3 regions of the Rhodoferax sp. GW821-FHT02C08 genome follow, and region 1 is predicted to be linked to each of the others. Evidence: predicted binding sites of a transcription regulator. Region 1 holds the regulator's gene; each other region holds the start of a gene.

Region 1 (7,240 bases):
CAAACACGAATTGCTCGCGGCGCTGGCCGTCGGGCTGGAAAAAATTGCCCCCGGCGCTGGCGCCAAAGCCGCGTTCGAGTCCCCCAAAGTGGCCGCACACGGCGATTTCGCCTGCACCGCCGCCATGCAGCTGGCCAAGCCGCTCAAGCTGAACCCGCGCCAGCTGGGTGAAAACCTGCGCGTGGCCCTGCTGGAGCAGCCGGCGTTCGAAAAATGGGTCGAGGCCATCGACATCGCCGGCCCGGGCTTCATCAACATCAAGCTCAAGCCCGCTGCCAAGCAGGAAGTGGTGCGCGAGGTGCTGTCCGCTGCTGCCAGCTTCGGCGTGCAGCCCAGCAACAACCAGCACATCCTGGTGGAATTCGTCTCGGCCAACCCCACCGGCCCGCTGCATGTGGGCCATGGCCGCCAGGCGGCGCTGGGCGATGCCATCTGCAACCTGTACGCCACCCAGGGCTGGGACGTGTACCGCGAGTTCTATTACAACGACGCCGGCGTGCAGATCGCCACCCTGGCGAACAGCACGCAGCTGCGTGCCAAGGGCTTCAAGCCCGGCGACGCCGAGTGGCCTAGTGGTGAAAATGCGGCCGCCTACAACGGCGACTACATCGGTGATATCGCGCAGGACTTCCTGGCCGGCAAGACCGTCAAGGCCGACGACCGCGAAGTCACGGCCTCGGGCAAGGTGGATGACCTGGATTCCATCCGCGAATTCGCCGTGGCCTATCTGCGCCGCGAGCAGGACCTGGATTTGCAAGCCTTCCAGGTCAAGTTCGACAACTTCTACTTGGAGTCCAGCCTGTACACCAGCGGCCGGGTGGACGCCACCGTCAAGCGCCTGCAGGAAGCCGGCAAGACCTACGAGCAAGACGGTGCGCTGTGGCTGCAGTCTACCGACTACGGCGACGACAAGAACCGCGTCATGCGCAAGACCGACGGCAGCTACACCTACTTTGTGCCCGACGTGGCCTACCACATCGCCAAGTGGGAGCGGGGTTTCACCAAGGTGGTGAACATCCAGGGCACCGACCACCACGGCACCATCGCCCGGGTGCGCGCCGGCCTGCAGGCGGCGAATGTGGGCATTCCCCAGGGCTACCCCGACTACGTGCTGCACACCATGGTGCGGGTGGTGCGCGGCGGCGAAGAGGTGAAGATCTCCAAGCGCGCTGGCAGCTATGTGACGCTGCGCGACGTGATCGACTGGACCAGCAAGGACGCGGTGCGCTTCTTCCTGCTGAGCCGCAAGCCCGATACCGAATACACCTTTGACATCGATTTGGCGCTGGCCAAGAACAACGACAACCCGGTGTACTACGTGCAGTACGCACACGCCCGCATCTGCAAGATGCTGCGCGATTGGGGTGGCGATGTGGCGTCGCTGCAGGGCGTGGACCTGTCCAGCCTGCTGGTGCCGCAGGCCCAGACGCTGATGCTGCAGCTGGCCAAGTACCCCGAGATGCTGACAGCCGCTACCGAAGGTTTTGCCCCGCATGACGTGACCTTCTACCTACGTGAGCTGGCCGCCAACCTGCATAGCTACTATGACGCCGAGCGCGTGCTGGTGGACGACGAGCCGCTCAAGCTGGCCCGCCTGGCCCTGGTCGCCGCCTGCGCGCAGGTATTGCACAATGGCTTGGCAGTACTGGGCGTGGATGCTCCGGAAAAAATGTAATTGACAGCAAGCATGACAAAACAAAAGCAAAGCGGCGGCACCATCCTGGGTTTCATCATCGGGGTGGTGGTCGGCCTGGGCTCGGCGCTGGCGGTGGCGGTCTATGTCACCAAGGTGCCGGTGCCGTTCATGAATGGCAAGACCCAGGCCAATGGCGCCGACCACGACGCGGTCGAAAGCCAGAAAAACAAGGACTGGGATCCGAATACCCCCTTGCACGGCAAAAACCCGGTGCGCTCTGCGGCGCCCGCGGCATCCGGCGCGGTGGATGCGGCGACTCCGCTGGTGGTGCCGCCACCGGCGCCAGCGGCGACTCCGGCCGTGGTGCCCACGCCACCAGCGGCCGTTGCGGTGAAGCCGGATGCCAAGCCGTCGGCCGCAGCCTCGGCCGACCCGCTGGGCGATCTGGCCAAGGTCAAAGCCAAGGCGGCTGCGTCTGCCACCGTGGCCACGGCACCTGCGCTGGCACCCACAGCCGAGCCGTTTGAGTACTTCGTGCAGGCCGGTGCCTACCGTACGCCCGAAGATGCCGAGGCCCAGCGTGCCAAGCTGGCCATGATGGGCATGGAAGCCAAGGTTACCGAGCGCGAGCAGTCCGGCCGCACCGTCTACCGTGTGCGCATGGGCCCGTACGCCAAGCGCGACGATGCCGAGCATGCCAAGGACCGGCTGGAAAGTGCCGGTAGCGAAACCACCCTGGTGCGCGTGCAGCGTTGACCAGTTCTCTTGAAGCTGGTGCTGCGCGCTGAACTTTTGCGCTCGGCACCGATCCGACCCCCCACAAGGAGTGATTTGCAATGAAACGTCGTGAGTTTTCGCTGGCTTCAGCGGGTGTGCTGGCTGGTTCCACGCTGGCCGTAGGTCATACCGGTAGCGCCCTGGCGCAGGGCAAGCCGCCCGTGGCGGGCACGGATTACCTGGTGCTGGACAAGCCAGTCGCAACAGAAGCCCCGGCCGGCAAGGTCGAAGTGATCGAGTTCTTCTGGTACGCCTGTCCGCATTGCAATGCGTTTGAGCCCACCTTGGTGGAGTGGCTCAAGCGCCTGCCCAAGGATATTGCCTTCAAGCGTGTGCCAGTGAACTTCCAGGACAGCTTCATCCCGCCGCAAAAGCTGTACTACACGCTGGAGGCTCTGGGCCAGCTGGACGCCCTGCATGGCAAGGTGTTCAACGCCATCCATGTGGAGCACCAGCGTCTGGACAAAGATGATCTGGTGATCGCCTGGGCCGTGAAGCAGGGTCTGGACAAAACCAAGTTCACCGAGACGTACCAGTCTTTTGGCGTCAGCACCAAGGTGCGCAAGGCGTCCCAGCTGCAGCAGGCCTACCAGGTCGCGGGCGTGCCCGCTTTGGGCGTGGCTGGCAAGTTCTACACCGATGGCAGCCAGGCGCAGACCATGCCGCGTGCATTGGCCGTTGTGGAATATCTGGTGGCCGAGCAGCGCAAGAAAGCCTGATCCCGGCATGGCCGGCAAGGCCGGAGAGATGAAAAAGCCCGCGTCAGCGGGCTTTTTTCTGGCTACGTCCAACTCGGGGTGAGGGGCCGTTACAATGAATTGCAAGATTCGTGCCTCTATGAAAATCAACACCCTACTCTCACTGCTCGTGGTTTGTTTCGTCGGTCTAGGCGGAGCGGCCCACGCGGAAAAAGCCGACAAACTCAAGCCTATGAATATCGAGGCGGACGCGGCGCGTTATGACGATCTGAAGCAGACCAATGTCTTTACCGGCAAGGTGGTGATGACCAAGGGCACCATCATCATCCGTGGCGCCCGCGTCGATGTGCGCCAGGATGCCGAGGGCAACCAGTTCGGCGTGGTGACGGCGGAGCCGGGCAAGCTGGCGTATTTCAAGCAAAAACGCGACGGCCTGGACGAATACATAGAAGGCGAGGGCGAAACCATCGAGTACAGCAGCAAGCTGGACAACGTGCGCTTCATCAAGCGGGCCATTTTGCGTCGTCTGGTCGGCAGCAAGGTGAACGACGAAATCACCGGCGAACTGATCGTCTATGACAACACCACCGATGTATTCACCGTGGACAGCGGCACAGCCGGCAGCAATCCCGGTGGCCAGAATGGCCGCGTACGCGCCATGCTGACACCCAAGGCTGCAGCGTCGGCCGCTAGCGGCACGGCAGCTGCCGGGCCCGCCCCGGTGCTACGTTCCACCAGCACGCTGGAGGGCGTGAAGAAGTGACGGCGGTGGTGGAGTCGGGAGAAAGCCGCCTGGAGGCGCGCCATCTGCAAAAAGCCTACGGCAAGCGCAAGGTCGTGAAAGACGTGACGCTGGCCGTCAAAAAAGGCGAGGTGGTCGGTTTGTTGGGCCCCAACGGCGCGGGCAAAACCACTTCCTTCTACATGATCGTGGGCCTGGTGCGGGCCGATGGCGGGCATATTTCCATCGACGGCCAGTCGGTGGAGCACATGCCCATCCACCGGCGTTCGCGCCTGGGCCTGAGCTATCTGCCCCAGGAAGCCTCGATTTTCCGCAAGCTCACGGTGGAAGAAAATGTGCGCGCCGTGCTGGAATTGCAGCACGACAAGGCCGGCAAGTCCCTCACCCGCGCCGAGATCGAAAAGCGCCTGACGGCGTTGCTGCAGGATTTGCGGGTGGAGCATTTGCGCGATTCGTCGGCCATGGCCCTGTCTGGTGGCGAGCGCCGCCGCGTGGAAATCGCCCGTGCCCTGGCCACCCAGCCGCGTTTCATTTTGCTGGACGAGCCTTTTGCCGGTATCGACCCGATTGCGGTGATCGAGATCCAGCGCATCATCGGCTTCCTGAAGTCGCGTGGCATCGGCGTGCTGATCACCGACCACAATGTGCGCGAAACGCTGGGCATTTGCGACCACGCCTACATCATCAGCGACGGCAATGTGCTGGCCGAGGGCACGCCGTCCGAGATCGTGGACAACGCCGATGTGCGTCGCGTCTACCTCGGCGAACATTTCAAGATGTGATGCTCCGATGAAGCAAGGCTTATCCCTACGCGTTTCACAGCATCTGGCGCTGACGCCCCAGCTGCAGCAGTCCATCCGCCTGCTGCAACTGTCCACCCTGGAACTGAGCCAGGAAGTGGACCAGATGCTGGACGACAACCCGTTTCTGGAACGCAATATGGACGAGGCTGCACGTGAGGAGTTCGGCTTGGCCCAGTCCGACACGCCGGTCAGCACAGGGGAGCGCGAGGCTGAAATTGCTACAAGTTCTGTAGCTGAATACGCAAGTGAATCCAGCGTAGAAGCCCCAAATGATGCCGAATCCCCTTTAACCGGCGGTGACGACACCAGCTGGGATGGCGATGGCACTTCCGAGATCAAACCCGACGACAGCGAATGGGGCGGCGATGCCCCGGCGCGCCAGAACAACCTGGGTGAAGACGGCGAGATGGACGCCACCGAGCTGGCCCGCAACCAGGAGTCGCTGACCAGCTTTCTGCACCGCCAGGCCCTGGCCCTGCGGCTGGGTGAGGTGGACCAGGCAGCGCTGCGCTTTTTGATCGAATCGCTGAATGACGACGGCTACCTGGAAGACGATTTCGAAACCCTGGCGCGTGGTCTGGCGGGCGACGACGCCGAGGCCGTGGAAGAGCTGGTACACCGCTTTACCGTGGCCCTGAGCCTGCTGCAAAGCCTGGAGCCGGCGGGCGTGGGCGCGCGGCATCTGGGTGAATGCCTGTTGCTGCAGCTGGAGGGTTTGCAGCCCGTGCTGGGCGATGACCCGGCGCGCAAGGTGGCCATGCGCATCTGCCGCCAGTCCATGGACCTGCTGGCCCGGCGCGATGTGAAGCGCCTGGCCCAGTTGTGCCGCGCCACCGAGACCGATATCAAGGCTGCCATGGCGCTGATCGCCCGGCTGGAGCCCAAGCCGGGGCGGCGCTTTGTCGATGTGGAGCGCAACATCGTGGTGCCCGACGTGATCGTGGTCAAGGTCGGGCGTGGCGCCCAGGCCCGCTTCCGGGTGCAGCTGAATGCCGAGGTCATGCCGCGCCTGCGCGTGCACGATATCTATGCCAATGCGCTGCGCCAGCACAAGGGCGGCGGCAAGGATTCGTCGAACAACGCCGCGCTGCAGCAGCGTCTGCAGGAGGCGCGCTGGTTCATCAAGAACATCCAGCAGCGCTTCGACACGATTTTGCGGGTCAGCAACGCCATCGTGGAACGGCAGAAGAACTTCTTCAGCCACGGCGCGCTGGCCATGCGTCCTCTGGTGCTGCGCGAGATCGCCGACGAGTTGGGACTGCACGAGTCCACCATCAGCCGCGTGACCACCGCCAAATACATGGCCACGCCCTACGGCACCTTCGAGCTGAAGTATTTCTTCGGCTCGTCCCTGGGGACGGAGACCGGCGGCAATGCGTCCAGCACCGCGGTGCGCGCGCTGATCAAGCAGTTTGTCTCGTCCGAAGACCCAAAGAAGCCGCTCAGCGACAGCCAGCTGTCCGACATGCTGAAAGAGCAGGGCATTGAATGCGCGCGTCGCACCGTGGCCAAGTACCGCGAAGCGCTGCGCATAGCCCCCACGAACCTGCGCAAAGCGCTGTAGAACATGCTCTCCCCCAGGCCGCGTGCACGGTATGCCGCAGCTGGAGGAAAGAGCTTCGCCCCCGCTTGCCCCAGGCTGCGTAGCGTGACACCATGGAAATAACGATATGAACCAACTCCAATTATTTTTACCCTGCGCCGCCGGCGTGGAAGAGCTGCTGGCCGAAGAGGTGCATGGCATTACCGGCCTGCAGGGCGAAGACCTGCGGGTGATGCGGGGCGGCACGCTGGTGCGCTCCTCCTGGCGCGACGCGATGCGGCTGAACCTGCACAGCCGCCTGGCGCAGCGCGTGCTGATCGAGCTGTCCAACACCGAATACCGCAGCGAAAAAGACCTGTACGAAGCCGCCAGCAACGTGGCCTGGGAGATCTGGTTCACGCCCAAGCAAAGCTTCAAGATCGAGGTCACGGCCCAGCACAGCCCGCTCAATTCGCTGAACTTCGCTGCGTTGAAGGTGAAGGACGCGGTGGCCGACCGCTTCCGCTTCAAGACCGGCGTGCGCCCCGACGTGAATGTGCAGTGGCCCGATGTGCGCATCTACCTGCACCTGACCACCGAGCGCGCCACCATCTACATTGACACCTCGGGCGACGCGCTGTTCAAACGTGGCTGGCGTGAAGACAAGGGCGATGCGCCGTTGAAGGAAACCCTGGCCGCCGCCATGATCGCCGCCAGCGGCTGGGATGGCACCACGCCCCTGTACGACCCCTGCTGCGGCAGCGGCACCATTGCCATCGAGGCCGCGCAGATCGCCTGCAATATTGCGCCCGGCAGCCTGCGCCGCTTTGGCTTTGAGAAGCTGTTGCCCTTCCAGCCCCATGTGTGGAGCGCCATCCAGGAGCAGGCCCACGCCGCCGAGCACGAGCCCGAGACGCAGATCTTCGGTAGCGATGTGGCCTTCCGTATGGTCGATTTCGCCACCCGCAACGCCGAGCGCGCGGGCGTCAGCGGCGTGGTCGAGTTCCGTGGCGGCGACGCCTTGCAGCGCATGCCGCCGGCCGAGTCCGGCGTGATGCTGCT
Region 2 (7,240 bases), on a different contig from region 1:
TGCTGGAGCAGATCAAGCTGCAATTCCCGCAGTGGGCCGGCAAGATGGGCGAAGACCATCTGCTGGATTTGTCCGTTCTGGGCCAGGTGAGCGAGACCTCGCTGACCCGTGACATGGCGTTCAAGATGGAGGAGAGTGGCCTGCCCAACACCTTTGTGCCCGGGCGTAATCTGTTGTTTCTGACCCTGGCTGCAGCCCTGGCCTACCGGCGTAATCTGGAAGTCATCGTCACCGGCGTGTGCGAGACCGATTTTTCAGGATACCCGGACTGCCGCGACGACACCATGAAAGCCATGCAACTGGCTTTGTCCTTGGGCATGGACAAACGGTATTTGATCGAAACCCCGTTGATGTGGATAGACAAGGCGCAAACCTGGGAGTTGGCGCGGCAGCTGGGTGGCCAGGCGTTGGTAGACCTGATCGTGGAGCACACCCACACCTGCTACCTGGGCGACCGCGGCCACCGCCAGGCCTGGGGATATGGCTGTGGCGAATGCCCGGCCTGCGTGCTGCGGGCGCGTGGATTCGAGCGTTTTGCCGCTTCGGCGTGATATCGGTCTGCCGGTCTGCATCACGCAGATTTTGGGTGTTGTAGCGGGATGTGAAGCAAATCACCGATAGCCCATTTCCTCACGGAGTGGGGAGATTCCTCCTGTAAAGGCTTTGTTACATGGGCTAACATTCCTGGATTGGGCCGCACCGTGCGCCCGCTGCCAAGAGTTGCCCTCCATGAAGCTATTTCCCCTTTCTAGCAGCGCGGCTTTTGCCGGGCGCGCCACGCTTTTGGCTTTGCTGTGTGCCACCAGCCTTTCCTCCTATGCGGTGTCAGACAGCAAGGCATCGCGTTATTACGAAGATGCGCTGAGTCGCTATGAGCGTCACGACATGCCCGGCGCCATCATTCAGCTGAAGAATGCGCTGCAAATCGACAAAAACATGCTGCCCGTCCAGGTGCTGCTGGGCAAGGCTTTGCTGGCGAATGGCGAGGCGGTGGCTTCCGAGGTTGCGTTGAATGAAGCGCTGCGCCTGGGCGTGAACCGGGCCGAAGTCGTGGTACCGCTGGCCCAAGCGTTTATCGCCCAGGGCAAGCACAAGTTGATGCTGAGCCAAGCCTTGTTCAATCCCACCGGTTTGCCGCCTGCCACGCAAATCCAGCTTTTGCTGCTGCGTGCATCTGCCAGCGCAGACATTGGTGAGCCACGGGATGCGTTGAAAGCCATCGATGAAGCCCGTATCGTGGACGGCCGCAGTGCGGAAGTCTGGCTGGCCGAGGTGCCGGTGCGCATTCGTTCGCGCCAGTTCAGCGAGGCCAATTCGGCCATAGACCGGGCCTTGGCCCTGGCACCTAATTCAGCGGAGGCGCGTTATCAAAAGGGTTCTTTGGCCCACGTCCAAGGTGACTTGCGTGGCGCCGTGGCGGCCTATGACGCTGCCTTGCAGCTGGATGCGAAACATGTGGAAGCACGCGTCGCCCGTGCGGGTATTGCTATCGATTTAGGAAAGTATGCAGAGGCCGCCAAGGACGTGGCTGAGGTGCAGCGCCTGTCTCCAAGCGAGCCGCGCGCGGCTTATCTCAAGGCCCTGCTGGCTGAGCGCGACGGCAAACCTGTTGCCGTGCGCTCGGCCCTGGCTGAGGTCACGGCTTTTCTGGACCCTGTGCCGGTACCCTTCATCCAGTACCGTCCACAGCTGCTGATGCTCAACGGGCTGGCGCATTTTGGACTGGGCGAGACCGAGAAGGCCAAGCCTTATCTGGACTCCTTCCAAAAGATCCAGGGCAATAGCCCGGTGTCCAAGTTGCTGGCGCAGATCAATATGGCCGAGGGCAATTTCGGGCGGGCCACCGATCTATTGGAGGAGTATGTCAAGGCGCAGCCTGGGGATGGCCAGGCCATCACCATGTTGGCTGGCGCCCATATGGCCCTGGGGCACAACGCCAAGGCGACAGCTTTGATGCAGCAGGCTTTGGCGACTAAAAATGCACCCGAATTTCACACCGCATTGGGTATGAGTTTGCTGGGCGGTGGCCAGACCGGCGACGCGATTGCTCAGCTGGAAACCGCCTTCAAAGACCCCAAGCAAACGCAGGCGGGTACCGGCCTGGTGATTTTGTACCTCCGGGATGGACTCTCTGACAAAGCCTTGGCCATTGCCGACAAATTGGTGAAGCAGCAGCCCGGCAATGCTGGTTTTTTGAATATGCTGGGCATGGCCCAGGCCCAGGGCGGCAACCGGGTAGCCGCCAAGGCCAGCTTCGAGCGCGCTCTGGCACTGGATGGTAGCCTGCTGCAGCCCAAGCTGAATTTGGCCCGGCTGGATATGTTGAACAAGGCCTATGACTCGGCTGCCACCCGTTTGGCCGCTATCTTGCAGTCCGACGACAAGAATGTGGATGCCATGTACGAGATGGCCAATGTGTCCGATCGTCGTGGCCAAACCGCGGAAACGCAGCGCTGGCTGGAAAAAGCCAACGATATCTCCGGCCCTGGCGAATTGCGCCCTGGTACCTCGCTGGTGGAGTTCCATTTGCGCAACCTCGCGCCGGCATTGGCATTGGAGGCCGCCAAGCGTCTGTCTGCCAAGGCGGGCGACAACTTGCCTGTGATGCTGGTGTATGGCCGTGCTCAATTGGCCAACGGCGATCTCGAAGGTGCGCGTTCCACCTTCTCTGGCGCAACCCGTTTCGCCGACTTCAACGCACCTCAGCAAACCGAAATTGCAACCTTGCAAATGGCGGCGAACAACCCTGCAGGTGCCGCCTACAGTCTGGAAAAAGCCTTGTCCAGCAAGCCTGACTTCCTGCCTGCTTTGGCCTTGATGACCGACGTGGAGTTGCGGCAGGCAAATCCTGCCAAGGCCGAGCAACGTGCACGCCAGGTTCTCGCGTTGGCGCCGAAACGGGCGATTGGCTACAGCCTGTTGGGTGACGTGGCGCAGGCCCGTGGCCAATCTGCAGCTGCAATCGACAACTACCGCCGCGCCCACCAGATCGAGCCGAGCTCGGACACGCTGCTGCGCTTGTTCCGCGCCTTGTCAGGCCAGGACGGCGGTAAGCCCGCCTTGCAGTTGGCGGAGCAATGGTTGAAAACCCGGCCACAGGATGCTCCTGTGCGTCGCGCTTTGGCCGATGGCTATGCGCGTGCTGGCAACTACGCCGCGGCCCGCACCAGCTATGAGTCTTTGCTGGCGCTGTCTCCTGACGACGCTGATGCCTTGAATAACCTGGCCAATGTGCTGTTGCGCTTGAAAGATCCCTCGGCGGTCACCGTGGCCGAAAAGGCCATGGCTAAGGCACCCAGCAATGCCAACGCGATCGACACACTGGGCTGGGCTTTGTTTCAGAACGGCCAGGTGGATCGCGCCTTGCAACTACTGCGCGATGCACGCCTGCGCGAGCCCGGCAACCCGGACATCCGTTACCACCTGGCGGCGGTTCTGGCCCAATCGGGACGCAAAACAGAGGCCCGTGATGAAGTCGAGGCCGCACTGAAATCCGGACGCCGTTTCGAGACCATGGCCGAGGCCGACAGCTTGCTCAAAAGCTTGCGCTAAATCGCGTTGTATGGACTTTATTTTGTGTCGAAATCCTTTACATATGTAACACATCAAATGGCAATGAATTGCATAAGTTATTGATAATAAATGGTTTATTTATTTGGCATGAGTGTTGCTTTGTTGTTTACATATGGCCGACAGATTTTTTGCAGCCGTCGCTTCGCTTAATTCGGTTCAAGAGGAAAAATGATGAAAACCCATTCTGCAAACCACGGTTCCGTCAAACAATGGTTGTTGTGCGGTGCATTCGCTCTGTTGTCCGCACCTAGCTTTGCAGCGGGTACTTGGGCGCTGGATTCTGGTTGCAATAACTCCACGAGCATTGGTAATACCCTGACCTGCGGCTCTGCTGGCGGTACTACGCTGAATGCCCAGGCTTACTCCACAGGTACGGGTACTGTCGCGGCTCCGACCACGGGCACCGCATTTGCAGCAGCAAACGTTCGTAACTGGGGTTCTGGCTTGGGTTTGGGCGTAGTGTCTGTCAACGAAGATGCGACCAGCCCCACGCACACGGCTGACAACCAGAATGGTACGGATCTGATCCTGCTGAGTTTTGGTTCGGCCGTGAACATCACCAGCCTGACCCTGGGCTACTGGGCTAGCGATGCGGACATCACCGTATTGGCGTACACCGGTGCGGGCACCCCAACCATTACGGGTAAGACCTTGACCGGTACCAGTGTGGGCCAGGCAACCAATTCCACTACCTTGAACGCGGCCAATGGCTGGACTTCGGTCAAGAACTACGGAACGGCAGGCACAACGACGGCTACCAACACCGGCGGTACAGGCACTGATGTCACCTACAACACGACAGACAGCACTACTTATTCCAGCTGGTGGCTGATCAGTGCATACAACTCCGGCTACGGCGGTGGCGCAATGGATGCTATCAATGACTTTGTGAAGCTGTTGTCTGTGGCTGCCAATGTGAAAACCACGACCAGCAAGGTGCCTGAACCAGGTTCCCTGGCTCTGATGGGTGCTGGCCTGCTGGGCATTTTGGGCACCTCGCGTCGCCGCAAGGCTGCTGTTTCTGTCTAGGCCGTAACGCCAAAGCTGCTTGCGGCAATATAAAAAAAGCACCAGAGTCTGGTGCTTTTTTTATTCCCGAGGCGCATAAATGCGCGACAAGACTTCCCTTGATTGTGTAATTTCTGAGCCTCACTGAATTACAGTCTGCTGTACTGGGCGCCCTTCACCCGACTCGTGGACGAGACAGGCAATTACCCTAGGACAAGGTCAAATGATCAACACGTCATTTTTTCCGAGAGCGATCCAAACTCTCCCGCCAAACCTGGTCACGACGTGTAGTCCAGCGCATGGGCCGTGATCGAGTGCAGAATCGAGCACTGGCGTTGCTGAATAGCCTTGCGTAGTTCTGCGTCCAGTTCCTTGACTTCGCATTAGATGTCGACGACTTTGCCGAACGGCTCCAGCGTGAACTGGGCAATCAGGCTCTTGTTCACTCCGTGCTGGCCCAAGAATTTATGCCAGACATGCCGTGCCGCCAGACAGCCCACTTTGGTTACGCCACTGGTCACTGACGAGCAGGCGATGAAAACATCGTATGGGATGCGACTCTTCCAGTTGCCCAGCAACTGCAGCGGAGCAACCCTACACTGTCATCTTGCAGCGTGGCCAGCATCTGGCTCTGGCGTTCTTCGTACTTCCATCAATACACCAGTTTGGGATTAATCCCGTAGCCCAGGGTTACTCAGGTGTAGCCTCCAGCATTCAATATGGGTACATCAATCGGCAGCCCCCAATTTGAACACCTCAACCATTTGCACCAAACCACCGGCCTGGTTTCTCAGACTGCTGGCCGCGGCCGCCATTTGTTCGACCAAGGCAGCATTTTGTTGCGTGGTTTTATCCATTTGTTTCATCGCCTCATCCACCTGAGAAACGCCATCGCTTTGCGTGGAACTGGTTGCGCTGATGTCACCCATTAATTCAGTAGCTTGGCGAATGGAATTTACCACTTCGGTCATAGTGATTCCTGCCTGATCAACCAAAATAGAGCCGGAACCCACGCGCTGCACACTGGCATTGATCAGGCTCTTGATTTCTTTGGCCGCATCCGCGCTGCGGCCGGCCAGACTGCGCACTTCCGACGCAACTACGGCAAAGCCACGCCCTTGCTCGCCAGCACGCGCAGCTTCCACTGCGGCGTTAAGTGCCAGGATGTTGGTTTGAAAAGCGATGCCATCAATCACGCCAATAATGTCCGCAATTTTGCGAGACGCGTCATTGATTCCCTTCATGGTCTGCACTACCTGGTGCACCACTTCGCCACCACGCTGCGCCACCGTCGACGCATTCATGGCGAGTCGGTTTGCCTGCTGGGCGCTTTCTGCGCTGTTTCTCACTGTGTTGCTGAGATCCGCAATAGAGGCAGCCGTCTCCTGCAAAATGTTGGCCTGCTGCTCAGTGCGACGGGACAGGTCGTGGTTACCGGCTTCAATTTCCTTGGATGCCAGTTCTACCTGTGTCGCCGAATCACGCACGTCTTTCACCAATTGGCTCAGGTTGACCGATACGTCCGACAGCGCGCGCACAGTGTGGCCTGCGACGTCATGGGGTTCGATATCCGATCGGCGGGTTAAATCACCCTGTTCAAGCGCTGCCGCAATCACACTGGCTCGTTTCAAAATTTGTGTCAGGTAGCGCGTGCAGGTCCAACTGATCAGTGCCGAGAGCAACACAGATAGGACAACAAAGCCGATGATCAAGCGGGTGTTTAGTGTGGCCAATGCATCACCGTTGCTAAGCGAGGCTTGGGCGGCACTAGCTTCCCGGCTGAGCAAAATGGCAATTTTGTCTGCCGCGACACGATGCGCGTCGTTAAGCATCGTCAACGCATTGGCTGCACCGTTGTTGTCTCCGGATGCTACGGTGAGTGTTTTGTCAAACTCTTGTCGGTAGGTTGCGATGGCTTCGGTGATGGCCTGCAAATCGTCTACCAACTCCGTGTCTACGTTGGAATCAACATGTGTTGCGACTGCCTTGCTGGCACCTACAATCGCCTGCTCCAGTTCTGTCAACTTGCCACCGAGACGCGCTTTCATCGAGTCAGTGACGACGGCATCCTTTTGCAGAGCCAGCGCAGCCACCAATTGGGATGCGCCCAGCTGTAACTCTTGTAAAGCTGCTTCATACTGATGCGCCTTGTCGATGTTGACCATGCCAGTGTCGGCCACGTTGTGTAATTCGCGCGTGAGACCACTGTTTGCAAACCAGGCGATGCCTGAAATGAGCAGCAAACAGATGATCACAAACATTGGCGGCAGCGCGATTTTTACCCCCAGTGGCAACCGCAGAAAACAGCCTTGCAACCATATCAACGGATTGAGCCTTTGTATGAAACGTGGTCGATATTTCTGCTGAGTCTTAGGAGATGCGTCCACGATCAAGGTATTGCTCATCGGTAGTTCCTGGGTTGGGGATCGGTATTACATACATTTACAAGTATGTTGTGTCCGACCTGGCATTAGGAGGTCTTTCTCCCTGACTCGAACACGCGTTGCAACACGCAAAACACAAATAGCAATGCGCCAATCACGATGCGCGTCCACCAGGAACTGAGCGAGCCATCGAACATGATGAGGGTCTGGATGATTCCCAGGGTTAGCACACCAAACAGAGTGCCCAGCATATAGCCCACACCTCCGCTAAGCAG
Region 3 (7,240 bases), on a different contig from region 1:
GGCGCACCAGGCCGCGCATGCCGGCCGCCTCCTGGGTTTGCGGGTGGTTGGCGCCGTACAGGCGGTTGCGGTAGCGCAGCGAGCGCTCAGTCAGCTCCAGCGCCTCTTCCATGCGCCCGTTCTTGACCGCCAGCAGGGCCAGCAGCCGCCAGTCGGATGCGCGGGTGCGGGCCAGAGTGTCGGGCGGCATGCTGGCCAGAAAGCCCCGGTAAGACGCATCGGCCTCGGGCCAGCGCTTCAGGCCGATCAGCGCGCGCACGATCTCCTGGCGTGCCAGCCAGCCGGTATGGCTGGCGGCGCTGACACCGGCGCGCTGCAGCATTTCGTCGGACAGCTGGGCTGCGGCCAGCGCCGGGGCGAATTGCTGGGTGGCGTTCAGGCTGGTGGCCAAGCGGTAGTTCCAGCGCGCGCCCAGGCCGTCGCTGATCTGGCCGGAGCGCCACAGCGCCAGGTTGGCCTGGGCCACATGGATGGCTTCCTGCGGCCGGCCATCGCGCACCAGGGCGTAGGTCAGCATGCCCATGGAGCCGTCAAGACGGCCATAGGCATCCAGCACATCCGGGTCGCGCGGCCCGGTGCTGTGGCTGCGCGCGGCCTGCACGGCACTGCGACTCAGGCCTATCGATTCGCGCAGCGTAGCCACCATGGCCTTGCCATTACCTTGCCAGCGCTCGATTTCGGCACGCACCTGCAGCCGATTGACGGGCAGACCGGCGGGCGCCACGCCCTGGCGCAGGGCCTGCGCCGCCAGGTCGTCGGCACGCGACCACAGCCGGGCCAGAATGGCGCGGTCATTACCCTGGGCGGCGAAATAGGTCTGGCGCAACGCAGCCAAGGCACGCTGGCCCAGCGGCAGGCTGGAATCCGTGACGAAAGCTTCGCTGACCTCCAATGCCTTGCCCGAACTGCCCCAGGTGAATTCAGCATCCAGGTAGGTGGTGATCCAGCTCTCCCCGCCGGGCCGGCCGCGCCCGGCGTCCACCAATTGGCGGGCAGTGGCGATCAGGCGGGCGCGCTCTTCCAGCAACAAGGCCGCACGGTACTGGCGTTGCAGCGCGGCGTAGCGGGCATCCGGGGTATCGGGCAGAGGCTGGGCCAGCAGGCGGGTGGCTTCGTCGCGGGTCAGGTTGCTGCCGCTGACGTCGCCTTCGTCCAGGCTGGACATGTTGCCCGCGTCGTCGGCATCACTTTGTGCGTGGGCCGCCAGCGGCAGGGCTAGGCACAGCGCCAACAGGCAAATGGCGAGCCCATAGTGGCCCCGGTGGTGTCGCTCGGACAGTGCATGCACAAACAGCCTCCCAGGCAACCCAAGTCGGCAAATCTTAGTTCTGGCCGGCGACGGGTGTCAATCGGGGAACGACCTCACATGCTATCTATTCAATAGCTTCCAGCGCAGATACCAGCTGCGCCAGCGGCATATTTGGCTTGAACTTCAATGCGCAAACATCGCGGCCTTACGCGCGCTGGCCGTGCGGTGCGCATACTTGCGGTCCTGCGCGCGGGCCAGGAAGCTCATGCCGAAAGCCACCAACGCCAAGGCCGCGCCCACCCAGGGCAGTTTGGGCATGGGACACGCCGGACTGCAGGGCCGTGGCCTGGGCGCGCTGGTCACGCGACACCAGGTCCGCCGCCACCTCGGGCAGCAAACCCATGATGGCAAATTCGGTGGAGCCTGTACCGAAGGCGCCCGCAGTCAATGCCATCAAGAGAAGCCGCTTGCGCAGTCTGCTCGCTCAGGCGGCCTTGCGGCGGCGCACCGCCACCATCGCGGCCAGGCCCAGGCCCAACAGTGCCACCGAGCCCGGCTCGGGCACATGGTTGGTGGTTACGCTGTTGGCATTGGTGGTGAATCGATAGGTACCGGCCGCGCCATTCAGCGAGGACAGCGCCAGCGAGTAGCGGCCAGCGCCGAGCACCAGGTTGAAGTCGGGATCACCGTATGGGCCGCCCAGGCTGTTGCCGTGGGAGTCGTCGAAGTAGTTGATCCAGGTCAGCGCGGAGTTGTACTGCGCGGCCTGGCTGTAGGAGTAAAAAGCGTTGGCACCTGCCGCGGCGTAGTCAAAACCACTGGTGTCTCCGCGGTACAGGCCGGCAATCAGATCAGGAGCCGCCACCGTACGGTTGAAATTGAAGACCGTGGCTGACGTGCCGTTGGAGTCAAACACAAACCAGTCGACATTGCCGTCCACCGACGAAGCGCCGGTAAGCGAATAACCGGTGTTCATGCCGCTGTGGAACGACTCGGAGGTGACCGGCATGGCCTGGGCGACACCCGAAAGAGCCAAACCAACCAGAGCCAGTGCAGATGCAAATTTCATACGTTTCCTGAATTAATACAGGCGCCAGATGCCTGCTATTGGTAACAGTAACGTAAAGACGAAATGCCGAACTGGCACTAAGTCATTGAAATCTAATGAAATTTTTATTTCATCGCACCCAGTGTGTAAAAGTTGTTAATAGTTACATCTATTTGAGCAACCGGGCACAAGCCCCCATCACGTCGCAGCGCCACAGCTGTGGCAGAACTTGGCAAACGCACTCTTACGGGTGTTGCAGGGTTTGCAGTGGTCGAACAGGCCGATGCCGCAGTGCGGGCAGAAGTCGATACCGGCGTCCTTCAGATCCACCGTGCGCTCGCAGCCCGGGCACACGCTCTTGGCCAGGCGGGCCAGGGCCACGTCGTAGCTGAGTTCCTCGCGCCGCTGGGCATCCGGCAAGGCCTCGGCCAGCTTCTGCTTTTCCAGATAGCGGTTCAAGCCCACGATGGCCTGGCGGCCCACCAGCACGGTCAGCACGATGCCGACCACGTAGCGCACGTAGCCGCCGTAGCTGGGCAGGTAGGGCACCAGCTCGATGAAGAAAGCGAACAGCGCAAAGTAGATGAAGCCCCAGACGAACGGCCAGTAGGTGCTCTTGCGCTTCTTGGCAAACAGCCAGCCCGCCACCACCAGCAGGGGCAAGGTCAGCGCCAACCGGTAGCCGAACACGCGCAACTCCTGCTTGCGCTGCTCGGCGTACAGCGCCTCTTGCGCGGTCTGCTCCAAAGTGGACAGCTTCTTTTGCGCGGCCTGCACCGACTGGCGGGCGTCCAAGGCACGTTGCTCCAGCTGTTCGATCTGGCTCTGGGCGTTGCGCTCTGCGGCCTTGAGCTTGTCCAGCGCCTTGGTGCGCGACAGCAGCTCGGGGTCCTGGTCGGCGCTGCCGGTGGCGTGGCGGGTGGCCAGCCAGTTGTCAAAGGTTTCACGCGCCGCAGCGGCATCGGTCTGCGCCACCTGCAGCTTGAGCTGGGCCTGCTCCAGCGCAGTGTCGGCCTCGTGTTCGGCCTGCTCGCCGGTCTTCACGGCGGCACGCGCCTGGGCGGCGGCGGGCTTGTCTATGAAGTCCTCCTGGCTGAACTGGTGCTCCACCTGCGGCAGGTCGCCGACGATACTGCCCCCCAGGCCGATCAGGAAACCACCAAACACAAACGCCACCAGCCACAGGCCACGGCGGAACCACTTTTCAGACAAACGCAGTGCTTTGCTCATCGCAACTCCTTCACAGGGACAAACGGACCGGCGCCTTGCCCAGTTGGGCCCGCTGCAACCAGGCAAACACCGAGTCTACGGTGACTGTCTCGATGCGGTCGCTGAAACGCTTGGCATTCGGGTGGTCGTCAAAGGCCACGTTCGCCTGGGTCGCACGCGCGCCCAGGCGCGTCAACGGACCAATGTGCAGCGCTGTGGGCTCGTAGCCCTGGCGCTGCAGCCAGGCCTGGGCGCGCAGCCGGCTGTCGGCGCCGGGCTCCATGGCCGAGGCCAGGGTTTCCAACGCCCATTGGTTGGACTGCTGGTAGCGCGTGCCCCAGGCGTAGCTGACCAAGCTGTAGGGCTTGGTGTGCATACGGGTGGCGCGGGCCGGGTCCTGCAGCAGGGCCAGCAGGCGGTCCTGCACCTCGGGCGTGGGCACGACCCAGGTGGCCTCGTAGCGCCACAGGTCGTCCATGAAGAACTCGCCCAGGCCCTGGCGGTAGATGGCAGCATCTGGTGTGCCGCACTGGTTGAGCTTGTGCAGCACGCGCCACACGTGGCCGCCCTGCCCGTCAGGCTGCTGGTAGGCGAAGCCGAGATGGGAATAGCGCAGGCCGTACGCACTGAGGTCTTGCCCGGCGCGGGCCAGGACCACCACGCGCGCGCCGCTGGCATCCAGTGCCGCGAAGGTGCGCTCGGCCAGGGTCAGGCCGCGCTCCACCGTGGCGGCTTTGGGCGGCTGTTCGGCGTCGCAATTGCGCCCCGCCAGTGCGGGCTGGGCCAGCCACAGGCCGGCGCAGAGCCAGAGAATGGAGAAGAAACGGATCCGCATAGCCGACTAGCCCGTGACTTTTTCGTTGTACAGCAGGGCCCGGCCCAGAGCGTTGGGGATGAAGGCAATCGCCTCGCCCGCCGCCGACAGCACCACGCCAGCCCCGATGACGCTGACCGTCACCACGCTGCCCACCGCCAGCGCCGTGCCTGACACGGCCCGGGCGCCGATCTCCACGCTGGCCTGGGCGCCGTCCGAGGCACGCTCCAGCAGGTACACCGTGCCACGGGCGGTGGACTGCACCGTCTTCACCACCAGCACCGCGCCCGCCGTCAGCAGCACCACCGGCAGAGCCACGACCGTGCTGGCCGCCGCCGTCGAGCCCACCACGACCGAGGCGATGGGCAGGGCCGACATAGCGCTCAGCGCAGAGGCCTCGCTTTGGGCCTGAGCATCAAATGGGGCTGTAGCGCAGAAGATACCTGCGCAAGCAGCTATCAAAATACTAGCAATTGGGTTTCGCATAAGGGTCTCCAGAAGTTATTCAGCGTCGGCGCGGTGCAGGCGGTTGCGCAGCTGGGCATCGGCCACATCGGCCTCATGCCGGTCACGCAAAGTCTTGGCGAGGGTGAAGCTGCCGGTGATCAGATAGAGCCAGCTCACACCCAGAAAGGCCTTGTACGTGTCATTGACCTCCATACGCACCAGGCCCCAGCCGGTCAGACCCATGGCCAGAAAGAAGCCGCCCCAGACCACCAGCTTGAACATGGGCGTGTCGGCATTGCGCTGGTCGCCCTGGGTTTTCTCGTTGTCGCGCACAAACTTGGACAGCACGAACGCCGCCGTCAAACAAAAGAAGTAGCCCATCACCATAAAGGCGCGGTCCAGGTCCTTGCCGGGCAGATAGGCCAGGCCCACGGCGCAGACAAAGACCGCCAGGGCAAACGAGACCCAGACCTGCAAGGACCAGGCTTTGGAGTCGCGGTGGATCAGAACTTGTTTGGTGATTTGCATGCTGCCCTCTGGGAAGTGGTTGAAGATGGCCGCGATTATCAAAAGCCACCCGGCCCGGCCAGCCATATTTCAGGACCAGTGGCGATTAATCAGCTGCAAGGCATGAAAAAACGATACTTTCAGCCCACTGCCGGCTGCATGCACAATCGCCAGGATGAAACCACCACCCAGACTGCAAGCCTTGGTCGAAGAAGGCCTGATCGACACCGTGGTGCGCCAGCTGATGAGCGGCAAGGAAGCCATGGTCTACGTGGTGCGCAGCGGTGACCACACCCTGTGCGCCAAGATCTACAAGGAAGCGACGAACCGCAGCTTCCGCCAGGCGGTGGACTACACCGAGAACCGCAAGGTCAAGAACAGCCGCCAGGCCCGCGCCATGGCCAAGGGCAGCAAGTTCGGCCGCCAGGCGCAAGAGGCGGCCTGGCAGAGCGCCGAGGTCGATGCGCTGTACAAGATGGCCGATGCCGGCGTGCGCGTGCCCAAGCCCTACAACTTCTTTGAAGGCGTGCTGCTGATGGAGCTGGTGACCGATGCCGCCGGCGACGCCGCCCCGCGCCTGAACGACCTGGTGTTCAGCCCCGAAGACGCGCGCCGCCACCATGCCACGCTGCTGGCCGAGGTGGTGCGCATGCTCTGCGCAGGCACGGTGCACGGTGATTTGTCGGAGTTCAACATCCTGCTGGGCAATGTGAACGGGGTGGACGGCCCCGTCATCATCGACCTGCCCCAGGCGGTGGACGCCGCCGGCAACAACCACGCCCAGCGCATGCTGCTGCGCGACGTGGCCAATCTGCGCGACTTCTTCGGCCAGTTCGCCCCCGAGCTGCGGCACACCGCCTATGGCCCCGAGATGTGGGAGCTGTACCAGCGCGGCCTGCTGAGCACCGAGGTGACACTCACCGGCCAGCACGCCAGCAAGGCCGGCGCGGTGGACATGGGCAGCGTGCTGCGCGAGATCGACGACGCCCGTGCCGAAGACGCGGCCCGGCGGCTACGCATGCAGCAACGTACCCAGGGTCAATAGGGGGCTGGACAACGGCCTGGGCACGCTAATATCTACCAGGCCCACACACTACATCAGTTACAGCCCATCCTAGAAAGTCCTTATGCGTTCACGGGCATCTGGCAAGGGGGTTTCTTTATCGACCAGAATCCGGTTACTGGTCATGGTCACAGTCCTGCCCGCTGTTTTGCTGGCGGTCTACCAGGCGCAGGCCACCCGCACGGCGGCCATCGACGCCACCCGGGAGCTGGCCGCATTGACGGTGTACTCCATCGCCAACAGCCAGCAAAAGCTGCTGGACGACACCCGCCAGTTCCTGCAGAACCTGGCCTATCTCCCCGTGGCCCAGCAACTGGATGCACCGGCATGCTCGCAGTACCTGGCCGAACTATTGGCGCTCAGCACAAGCTACGTGAATCTCGGCATGCCCCGGGTCGATGGTGCGCTGCTGTGCAATGCCAAGCCTTTGAGCGCCCCCGTGAACGTGGCGGACCGGCCTTACTTCCAACGCGCCATCAAACAGCGAGAGTTTGCGATGGGGGCCTTCCAGATGGACCGCGCGGCAGAGGTCTCCAGCGTGAACTTTGCGTTTCCCATCGTCCGGTCGGGCAGCCAGGAGGTACTGGGTGCCGCCGTCGCGGTGGTTTCGCTGGACTGGTGGGGCCGCCGCCTGGCCGATCTGGACCTGCCGGAGGGCGCCGTGGCCCGCATGACGAATCCGCGGGGCGTCGTCATCGTCCGCTACCCACCGGCTCCTGATGAACTGGGTACGCGCTTGAGTGACGTGGACTCTTCCTCTTCACTCGTCCTGACCGAACCCGGCGTGCTGCAACGCCAGAATGGCCAGGGCGTGCGCGAACTGGTGGTGTTTCGCTCGCTGCTCGAATCCGGCGGCGACATCGTCGCCACCATCAGCCTAACCATACCGGTAGAAAAACTCTA

What was found. The regulator sigma-54, encoded in region 1, starts transcription at its own class of promoters, with help from an activator protein. The targets are predictions, from matches to a motif close to TGGCANGNAANCTGCTTT.
Region 2: a site for sigma-54 is predicted at 3,657-3,674, ahead of xdp1 (exosortase-dependent surface protein XDP1). Genes of this name have one in related genera too.
Region 3: a site for sigma-54 is predicted at 2,413-2,430, ahead of AC07VY_RS17895 (PEP-CTERM sorting domain-containing protein). Genes of this name have one in related genera too.

The regions. Positions count from the first base shown of each region.
Region 1 covers NZ_JBWKVR010000023.1:47,340-54,579, reverse strand. The annotation lists gene argS (arginine--tRNA ligase) at 1-1,675, shown strand, start outside; gene AC07VY_RS21960 (SPOR domain-containing protein) at 1,688-2,392, shown strand; gene AC07VY_RS21955 (thiol:disulfide interchange protein DsbA/DsbL) at 2,473-3,132, shown strand; gene lptA (lipopolysaccharide transport periplasmic protein LptA) at 3,251-3,874, shown strand; gene lptB (LPS export ABC transporter ATP-binding protein) at 3,871-4,635, shown strand; gene AC07VY_RS21940 (RNA polymerase factor sigma-54) at 4,643-6,220, shown strand; gene AC07VY_RS21935 (THUMP domain-containing class I SAM-dependent RNA methyltransferase) at 6,327-7,240, shown strand, end outside.
Region 2 covers NZ_JBWKVR010000020.1:81,434-88,673, forward strand. The annotation lists gene queC (7-cyano-7-deazaguanine synthase QueC) at 1-551, shown strand, start outside; gene prsT (XrtA/PEP-CTERM system TPR-repeat protein PrsT) at 730-3,552, shown strand; gene xdp1 (exosortase-dependent surface protein XDP1) at 3,745-4,602, shown strand; gene AC07VY_RS20740 (methyl-accepting chemotaxis protein) at 5,310-6,986, opposite strand; gene yjfF (galactofuranose ABC transporter, permease protein YjfF) at 7,052-7,240, opposite strand, start outside.
Region 3 covers NZ_JBWKVR010000015.1:38,385-45,624, reverse strand. The annotation lists gene AC07VY_RS17905 (CHAT domain-containing protein) at 1-1,288, opposite strand, end outside; gene AC07VY_RS17900 (hypothetical protein) at 1,455-1,703, opposite strand; gene AC07VY_RS17895 (PEP-CTERM sorting domain-containing protein) at 1,734-2,318, opposite strand; gene AC07VY_RS17890 (serine endopeptidase) at 2,496-3,527, opposite strand; gene AC07VY_RS17885 (DUF2145 domain-containing protein) at 3,538-4,341, opposite strand; gene AC07VY_RS17880 (hypothetical protein) at 4,348-4,806, opposite strand; gene AC07VY_RS17875 (YiaA/YiaB family inner membrane protein) at 4,822-5,295, opposite strand; gene AC07VY_RS17870 (PA4780 family RIO1-like protein kinase) at 5,450-6,319, shown strand; gene AC07VY_RS17865 (EAL domain-containing protein) at 6,462-7,240, shown strand, end outside.